3 regions of the Bacillus sp. MC1252 genome follow, and region 3 is predicted to be linked to each of the others. Evidence: predicted binding sites of a transcription regulator. Region 3 holds the regulator's gene; each other region holds the start of a gene.
What was found. The regulator LexA, encoded in region 3, represses DNA repair genes until DNA is damaged. The targets are predictions, from matches to a motif close to CGAACATATGTTCG.
Positions count from the first base shown of each region.

Region 1: ACYH0L_RS10650 (DNA polymerase IV) is a predicted target of LexA. The motif match lies at 1,744-1,757, and genes of this name have one in related genera.
Region 2: ruvA (Holliday junction branch migration protein RuvA) is a predicted target of LexA. The motif match lies at 1,503-1,516, and genes of this name have one in related genera.

Region 1 is NZ_CM166369.1:2,102,008-2,105,241, reverse strand. It holds gene ACYH0L_RS10655 (YolD-like family protein) at 137-481, opposite strand; gene ACYH0L_RS10650 (DNA polymerase IV) at 497-1,729, opposite strand; gene ACYH0L_RS10645 (YfmQ family protein) at 1,881-2,330, opposite strand; gene ACYH0L_RS10640 (GNAT family N-acetyltransferase) at 2,610-3,089, shown strand; gene ACYH0L_RS10635 (GNAT family N-acetyltransferase) at 3,086-3,234, shown strand, end outside.
Region 2 is NZ_CM166369.1:2,425,554-2,428,787, forward strand. It holds gene ruvB (Holliday junction branch migration DNA helicase RuvB) at 1-822, opposite strand, end outside; gene ruvA (Holliday junction branch migration protein RuvA) at 834-1,439, opposite strand; gene ACYH0L_RS12500 (intercompartmental signaling factor BofC) at 1,588-2,088, opposite strand; gene ACYH0L_RS12505 (protein kinase family protein) at 2,328-2,972, shown strand; gene ACYH0L_RS12510 (hypothetical protein) at 3,008-3,190, opposite strand.
Region 3 is NZ_CM166369.1:1,728,670-1,731,903, forward strand. It holds gene ACYH0L_RS08650 (IseA DL-endopeptidase inhibitor family protein) at 1-160, opposite strand, end outside; gene ACYH0L_RS08655 (hypothetical protein) at 455-904, shown strand; gene lexA (transcriptional repressor LexA) at 952-1,572, opposite strand; gene yneA (cell division suppressor protein YneA) at 1,732-2,043, shown strand; gene ACYH0L_RS08670 (YneB family resolvase-like protein) at 2,061-2,708, shown strand; gene ACYH0L_RS08675 (DUF896 domain-containing protein) at 2,778-3,008, shown strand; gene tkt (transketolase) at 3,202-3,234, shown strand, end outside.

The DNA of each region.
Region 1 (3,234 bases), 370 kb from region 3:
TGGCAGAGAAGCTTGAACTGGTCACAAATTCGGAGAGCGTGCTTCTTGTTGACGATGCATTTGAGGCCTTGATGGATATTGTTAGAAAAAGGAAGTGGGTGACTTTCCGCTGATTCGCACTGTCATTTGACGACAATCAATCGAGATCAATGGCGACAATTTGCTGCAAGGACAGGTTTAGAACATCTTCATCATTGACGATTTTCATGCGCTGCGTTTCATAATGAATGGCTTTGACCCAGCCCCAAAACTGCTCTTTCACACCTGAGGAGACATACGTGATGCAAATGGCTTGATCCTCGGTAATCGACTGTGTGATCAAAAAATTCATTTCCTCTAGCTGATCGGTGCTCAGCGGGGGAGGCGTATATTCTTTTTTCTTCCGTTTTTGAGCAAGAAGCTGCTCCCGGTGCTCTGGCAGCATCATTCGGCTCGATTCCCACATGATGTTGTATCCAGGTGTTAATTTATTGGGATTCATGGTTGTTTGCCTCCGTTATTTATAATGTCCGCCAATTTTTTCGGCGCGGTGATATGCCTGCCCTGCGCTTGTGAGTGACGAAGCGTGCAGTAATGCAGCAGGACCATACTTCATATGAATCGCATCGAATACTTTGCTGAGTTTGTCTTTCTTAAGATGGTGATCAAATAAAGTCAGCTGATATTGGCTGTCAGACTGCAGCTGTGAGAGAGTAATGCCCACACTGCGGATGGGCTGACCATCCCAGTGCTGCTGGAATAGCTGTATGGCTGCTTCTGCAATATCTGTGCCGTACTGTGTGGGTGAATGAAGCTTGATTTGTCTATGAAATCCTGTCGGATGTGAAAAATCAGCGCCTCTCACGCCGACAGACACCGTTTGCCCAAGATAATGCTTAAAACGTGCACGCCTTGCCACTTCTTCACTCAATTCAATAATGGCGACTTTGATGTCCTCAAAAGACGCATAATCATGGGGAAGGGTCATATGATGCCCAACGGCTTTTTGCTGATCATGTGTGTGAACGGTGACCGGTGAGGGATCGATCCCTAAAGCTGTTCGCTGCAAGAGCTCCCCATTGATTCCCCAGCGTTTTTGTAGCCGGTCTAATGGATAAGTAGCAAGCGTCCCAATGGTACTGATGCCCATTCGTTTTAAATGATGCTCCATTCGTTTGCCGACGCCAAATAATTTCCCAATCGGAAGCGGCCATAAATCAGCAGCAACCCGGTCTGCACGAAGTTCATAGATGCCAGATGTGTTTTGTTTAGCAAAGTGGTCACAGGCCATTTTAGCGAGCACTTTATTAGGACCGATGCCAATACGGGCGTAAATGCCAGTCTGGTTCATGATGGTGGTTTGTATATTTTCAGCGATCTCGCGCGGAGAGCCGAGTAGTGTCAGACTGCCTGTAATATCGAGAAACTGTTCATCAATTGAATACGGTTCGACAAGGTCTGTGTATTGTTCAAGCAGTTCTGTCATCATGACAGAGACATCAAGATAGCGCTGCATACGTGGACGTACGACCACTGCTTCGGGACATTTCTCCCGTGCTTCCCATAATCTTGATGCATTTTGTACGCCTCGTTTCTTGGCGAGAGGGCAGGCTGCAAGTACGACCCCGCTTCGCCGCTCTGGATCTCCTGAGACAATGAGCGGCACATCCTCCAAATGAGGAGCCTCCACTTTTTCTACTGACGCATAAAATGACTGCATATCCACAAGCAGAATCGCTCGTTCATTCATTGTTTTCACCTCTTAGAACATATGTTCTTATTGTAACCGTCAGGAGGCGAAATTCATACTGGTAAATCATTCAAAGAAAAGAGTGTATATCCATACAAAAAAGACGAAGTGGAAGACACTTCGTCTAATCTGATGCAAAATGAGCATGTTTTCATGCATGTGCCATGTTGTGGGATGTTTGGAGCGGTTCAGAGCGCAAACGATAGGCCGTCAGCTTTTTCTTTGGCTTATGTGTAAACTGCCGCACCACATCCACGTGGTCATCATAATGAAACAAATAAAGGGTCACATCCTGCTTGCCAAGCTTTGTTTGCATTGTAAGCGGCGCCGGCCCTTCATTCGGATGAAGAAAACGCTCTTCGTCACCAGGATAAATATAATAGCGTTCAATAAAGATCGCATCATTAAAATGTTGAATGATTTCAGATTTTTGCTGATCATCGAGCGGACGACCTTGAAAAGTCATATTTGTTTGATCACTTGTTACTTTTGCATGCACCGCATAACGACTAAAAAGGCGTTCAACAACACCAGAAGGCAGCGAAGTGACAAGCAACTTTAACAGACTAAATACAACAAGCGAAGTAACAATCCAAACCAATATCATCATCTCCAATAAACATTTGTTACATTTCCTATATGAACCATCTTAACATAACAAAAGAATGAAACTTTCGCACGAAAAGTGAACTTTATGAAATAAGTGTGAAAATTTAAAAGGAGATGGCGGCTGAAAGAAGATGAAAAAAGCTGAAACGAAAAAAGGCGGACACGTGACCTTTACAAATAATTCACCTGACAGGTAGACTATTGAAACAACAGTTTTTTTGTAAAAAAGAAAGATCAAATAAAGCCGAAATTGAAAAGGGGCGAGGTCGTTATGATACGTCAAGTGAAGCCGTCAGATTTTTACGCCGTCACATCCGTCATCCAAAGCTGGTGGGGAGGCAGAGATTTACGCGCAAAATTGCCAAAGCTATTTTTTGAACATTTTCAGCAAACAAGTTTTGTTGTCGTTGAAAAGGGTGAACTGATCGGATTTTTAGTCGGTTTTTTATCGCAATCCCATTCAGATGAAGCGTATATTCACTTTGTTGGGGTACATCCAGACCATCGCAAATTAAAGATCGGCAAAATTCTCTATCAAGCGTTTTATGAAGCGGCTGAAAAGGAAGGAAGAACGACGATTAAGGCCGTCACAGCTCCTGTCAATAAAGTCTCCATTGCGTACCATACAAGGCTCGGATTTCAGATAGAAAAGGGAGATAAAACAGTAGATGGCATTTCGGTTTTTTCAGATTATGATGGTATGCATGAAGACCGTGTGTTATTTGTGAAAAAGTTAGAGGCGATGTCATGATTGTCAATTTAGATCAAACAAAAGGAGAGGTAGCAAAGCAGATCTTACATATTCAACTAGCTGCATACCAACAAGAAGCTGAACAAATTGGCTATGCCGATCTTCCACCATTAAAAGAGACCATTCAAGATGTAATAAAAGCAAA
Region 2 (3,234 bases), 700 kb from region 3:
AAATTTTTCAATCATACTTAAAAGCAGCTTGTGGTCTATATGATCCAGTCCCAGCCTGTCGACTTGGAGACGTTCAAGGGCATCTTCTGCAATGTCCTGTGTAATGGCATGATTCCCAAGCACCTGCGCAAAATCTCTTACTCTTCTGAGTAAACGATTGGCGACCCTCGGCGTCCCCCGAGAACGTCTCGCTATCTCTTCTGCTGAGCGAACGTCGATCCCAATCTCGAACAGCTCGGCTGTTCTTGCCACAATGTGAGCCAAATCTCTTTGCTCATAGTATTCCAATCTTGCATGTACCCCAAACCTATCACGAAGCGGTGCTGTTAAAAGCCCAACACGGGTCGTAGCACCTACAAGTGTAAATGGCGGTAAATCAAGCCGTACAGAGCGCGCTGTATCTCCTTTTCCAATGACGATATCTAGACAAAAATCCTCCATCGCCGGATATAGCACTTCCTCAATTGAGCGCTGCAAGCGATGAATTTCATCAATAAACAAAACATCACCAGGTTCAAGAGATGTCAGGATAGCCGCCAAATCGCCAGGACGCTCAATTGCTGGTCCAGACGTTGTACGCAGCTGAACATTCATTTCATTGGCAATGATCGACGCAAGCGTTGTTTTCCCTAGTCCAGGCGGTCCATATAAAAGGACGTGATCCAGCGTTTCCTGCCTCATCCGGGCAGCTTCAATAAACACGCTGAGATTATCCTTTACTTTTTGCTGACCGATATATTGGCTAAGTGTCTGCGGCCGCAAACTTTGCTCAATGGCTGATTCATGGTTGTCTGCTTCAGTTGAGACGAGCCGTTCATCCATGAGACATCACCCTATTTCAACATTTTTTGTAAAGCTTTTTTCACATATTGATCGGTTGTGAGATTTTTCTCTTCTTTTAATAAAGGCAGAACCTTTTTGATTTCACGATCACCGTATCCAAGGACACTTAACGCTTCGAGCGCTTCATCTAATGCGGTTTGCTGCGTTTCGATCTGAATATGATCCTCGTGATTAAATAAGTTGCCAATCATTTCTGGCACCACATCTGCAAGCTTTCCTTTTAGATCTAGAATGATCTGACGAGCTGTTTTTTTGCCAACGCCAGGGAATTTAATAAGGAATGCTTCATCCTCACGTTCTATCGCTGAAATGACAGCGCCAGGATCACCGGAAGCAAGGATCGCAAGTGCAACCTTTGGTCCAATCCCTGTGACATTTAACAGTTTTGTGAACAACGCTTTTTCTTCTCTTGTTTGAAATCCATATAACGAAAATGCGTCTTCCTTTATGTAATGATACGTATAAATCGTTTCTTGTTTATTTACTTGATAGATAAACGGGTTTGGGGTATAGACTTGATATCCCACTCCGCCGTTTTGAATGACAACATATTGCGGGCACACATAATCAATGGTCCCTTTCACAAATTCTATCACCGTTTTCACCTCTTTGACTGTTCTTCATTGTAACATAAATCGAAGAGAAAACCGCAATAAAAGTTAACATACGTTCGCTCAGTCCATTTTTACGGTGCAACCATGAAAAACAGCTTGCGGCCCTCACACCAGCAAGCTGTCACACGCTTTAAAATGATATTTCATTTCGGTAAGGTTGCATGACTTCAAGCACATGCTCAAATTCATCCTTTGTTCGAAAAGGAATGCCTTGCTCAAGCTGCTCCTCCACATGGCTTTCTAAACGGGACGTATCAATTTGAAAGAAGAGATGAATAGGCTCCGCCCAGCCGCCTGGCCTTCCATGAAACGTAGAAATGACACCGTCCTCTGATAATCCGATATATCCATTTGCTTTACTTAATGGAGAGATATCATCAATTTGTTTTCTAAAAAGGGCAAAATCCTCTTGTTGTTCTACCAGCGTCCAGCCTTTATACTGCGTCCAAAATGTGTCTTTGTCTTCTAATGATGCCCGGTGTCTTTCAATACTCACATCGCCGTCTAGATAGACTTTTTCAAGCTGCACGGTGATGGTGTTTGACTGCTTTTGCAAGTGTTCTTTTCCTTCCATATCCGCAGCGAAAAAAAGAACACTTGTCATGATAAGTCCTGTAACGAAACGTTTCATCTTCACTTTCACTATTTACACCTCTTTAGAACATAAGATCGATGCATGACATATGTAGTTTGACCCATTTTTCTAAACATTAACCAAACCGATTACACTGACTCGTTTTAAGAGTCTTTCGTTGTATCCTTCATTCGTAAATGTTATGTTTTATACAATCCATTGCTTTATCGAATGAAACGGTTTTTTCATCATTCGTTTTTCAGCCGCATAAACTGAAACCAAAGAAGGTGAAGTCAATGTCAGATATCAAAAGATTAGCCGAATCGATTCAGTATCATGAAGAAAAACGTTTTAATAAGCTCACCTTAAAACCGGCAGAGCTTGAGCTGTGCGGCAAAGGAAGAAGTGCCTATGTATTTTCATATAAAAAAGCTGGCAAGAAAATGGCGCTAAAAGTCTTTTTCCCTTCTTATCAACACATTGCCCGCAAAGAGGCAGCAATTTACGAAAAACTTTCCGGTTCGTCATACTACCCTGAGATTTATGAGTCTGGGGATCAGTATATTTTAATGGAATATATTAAAGGCTACACATTCTATGAATGCCTGACAAAGGGTATTCCGATCAAGAAACAAATGATTGAACAAGTAGATGAAGCGCTAGAAGAAGCACGTGAGAAAGGGTTAAACCCTTCAGATATCCATCTGCGCAACCTGATATTAACAAAGGAAGGCCTCGTTAAGGTGATCGACGTTGCCCGCTTCACCCAAACGAAAACATGTCATCAATGGAATGATTTAAAAGCCGCTTACGCCTATTACCAAAAACCTTTTTTCCCTAAAAAAGCGCCGCGTCTGTGGCTTGAAGTGATTGCCTATTTATATAAAAAGAACTGGCTCTCCCGCGGCCAGCTTAACAACCGAAATGATTTCTCCGCATAACGAAAGCCGCTCTCCTTCCGAGCGGCTTTTCTGTTTTATTCTGTTTCTACATGGATACTATTTACATTTAATAGATTAATGATTTCATTATTCAGCTTAAACCATTGATTGGATTCCTCAATTTTTTTATACACATCGTAGGTAGCTGGACGTTTCAGCTCGAAATCAAGCACTTCCCCATTGTTCATATGAAATGTTACCTTGAATACTTTCATCATAAGATCACCTTCCACTCTTTCTTGTTCGCTAACTGGTAAGGTCA
Region 3 (3,234 bases):
AGCCTGACATCGCACTCCAAAAGTGTTCTCGTGCATCAAGGGCAATATGTAACGCTTCTTTATTTGTTAAAGCGGCTGGTTTTTTGGAAGCGGCTAGTGTTGTTGATTGTAATGAGATCATAAGCATAATAGCAGTTAATAAAACAAATAATTTTTTCAAGGCGATTGCCTCCTTTTTTAAATGAAAACTTCTTATGTTACAAATGTTACAATAATTACAGTGATATTACAAGTGTTAAATCTAAAAGTTTTTTATTTCTTTTCTTTCTACCTATATAACGTTTGAGCGAGACAAAAAGTTTTCATTTTTTTATTTTTTCTTCTTCACTACTATTTAACCGTTCTACAGAAGAACAAAACGTCTTTTGGAAAAATTTCTATTTGGACGTTCAACACCCTTTTTCATTTATGACATATACTGTCGTGATGAATGTCTAAGAAAGTGGTGTTTAATATGTATCATCCGTATGAAGGTATGTGGAATGGGTACTTATATGATAGGCAGGTACAAGGATGGCCATCGCTTCCTGTTCCTCAAGTTGGAGGATTTCCTGGGTTTCCAATCGGAGGGGGAGGTACTGGGCCAGGGCAAGGTTCAGGCGGACAATCAGCCCCGCCAGCTCCGCCGCAGCATATCATCTCACAGTATCAGCAAGCAGTCTCTCAGCCTCAAAGTATGCAGTCACTTATTTCAGGGCAAAGTGTAAGTGGAGGCCAGCAAACTGTTCAGTTTGCAGCGGGATGTAATAGAAGATGGACGATTGTGTTCCTTAGAAACGGTCAAGTATTTTTAATGTATGTGCTTTCCTCACAGCCTTTTGGCCGTACAACAGGCTTTATATGGCCGAACTTTACATTTGGTTCGTTCCCAAGTTCGAGTATTCTTGCTTATTCTTGTTCATAAAAGAAAAAGCCGGTTCTCATCAGCAACTGATGAAATACCGGCTTGTTTTAATGAATATTTCGAAATACGCCAATCACTTTACCTAGTATACTCACATTCTGTAAAATAATCGGTTCCATTGATGGGTTCTCTGGCTGTAATCTAAAGTGTGTATCTTCCTTATAAAAACGTTTCACTGTGGCTTCATCTTCCTCTGTCATCGCGACCACAATATCTCCATTGTTGGCAGTGCTTTGCTGACGGACAATGACATAGTCCTTGTCCAAAATACCCGCATCAATCATACTTTCTCCCATAATTTCAAGCATAAATACTTGTTCATCTGGCGCTGCAAAAGTCTCTGGAAGAGGGAAGTATTCTTCTACATTCTCAACAGCCGTGATAGGCAAGCCGGCTGTTACTTTTCCGATGACTGGTACATTCATTACAGCACTCTTTGGAATATTCATTTCCTCTTCATCTAGTACTTCGATCGCTCTAGGTTTTGTCGGGTCTCTTCTAATTAAACCCTTTGTTTCTAGTCTAGCTAAATGTCCATGGACAGTTGAGCTGGATGCTAGACCGACAGCTTCTCCAATTTCACGAACGGATGGGGGATAGCCCTTGCTTTTTACTTCTTCTTTGATGAATGTCAGGATATCGAGTTGTCTTTTTGATAGCTTCGTCATCTTTTGCACCTCAAAACGTCAATTTTAAAGAAATTATAGCATGTTTTTCCTAACAGTACAAACATAGGTTCGAAAAAAACGTTTGACAGAAACGTTTGTTCGTATTTATAATGAATGACAGAAAGAGCGAACGCATATTCTGTTAGGGGAGATGACATTATGAGGTTAAAAGAATCTATTATTTTTATTGGGGTATTCTCATTCATCGTTGGCATATTTCTCTCACTTATCGCAGTCACTAGCCATAATGATCCAAATCAATATGTTAAAATAGAGGTTCAATCAGGTGATACTCTTTGGGGGTTAGCTGATCAAGTAAACGACAGTAAATCAATCGACAAAAATGCGTTTATTGACTGGGTAACCGAACACAATGATCTTGCTTCAACTGAAATCCAGCCTGGAGACATCCTTGTGATACCAGTCAAAAAAGAGCATCCAGTCGTATATCAACTTGCAACAGTACAGTAGAAAGGTCGATTGAAGAGATGAACGCAATCATTTATGCGAGAGTCAGTACTGTCAAAGAAGAGCAGGAAACCTCGCTGAAAAGACAAGAAGAAGAATTGCTAGCTTTAGCTGCTTTGCACAAGATGAATGTGGTCAAAGTCATTAAAGAAAAAGCGAGTGGATACGATCTAGATCGTAATGGTGTTTTTGATATGCTTGCTACGCTGAAAGAAGAGTCAATAGATGCTGTTCTCATTCAGGATGAGACGCGCCTTGGAAGAGGACAAGCAAAAATTGCGCTTCTTCATTGTCTTTTTAAAGAGAAAGTAAAGGTGTATAGTGTTTTTCATAGAGGAGAGCTTGAGCTTTCAGAAGCAGATGAGATGGTCATTGAGATTGTAGGAATCGTGGAAGAGTATCAACGAAAAATTCATAACCTGAAAATTAAGCGGGGAATGAAGAGGGCTGTTGAGCGCGGGTATCAGCCTGAACTCAATTTAAAACACCGTGAGCAGGCGCCTGGCCGTGAGCGAATTGAAGTACCGATTTCAGAAATTGTTCGATTAAGAAAAAACAACATGACGTTCGCCGAAATCGCAGCAACACTTCAGGGACTAGGCTTTGACATTTCAAAGGCGACGGTGCATAGAAGGTATCAAGAATATGAAAAAGCTCTTACCACGTAAAGTGTGAATTGTTGTAAAAATGAATGATATTTAGTAGTATTTAGAGAAAATGTTTTAAAGGAGTTTGTCATGATTTCTAAAAAGCAGCTTGCAAGAATAAATGAGCTTTCAAAAAAGTCGAAAGAGACCGGTTTGTCGGACGCTGAAAAAACAGAACAAAAGCATTTAAGAGAAGAATATTTAAAAGCTTTTCGTTCTTCTATGAAAAATACACTTAAAACCGTGAAAATCGTCGATCCTGAAGGAAACGATGTCACACCAGAAAAATTAAAAAGAGAAAGAGATCAGAACCTTCATTAAGATCAGGATTTCTTGAATTTTGAAAAGATGGGAAGAATATTCTCATCTTTTTTCTTATTTGCATAAGTTTTTAGGTGATCGATAAACTAAATGTGACAAAATCCTTCTTTTTCAGCGTGAAATAGTTGTGAAAAAAGGACAGTAGATTTATGATAATGGTGTACACAAGATACGGAAGGGGATTTAAATTTATATGGAAACGATTGAATTGAAATCTATTGCAACA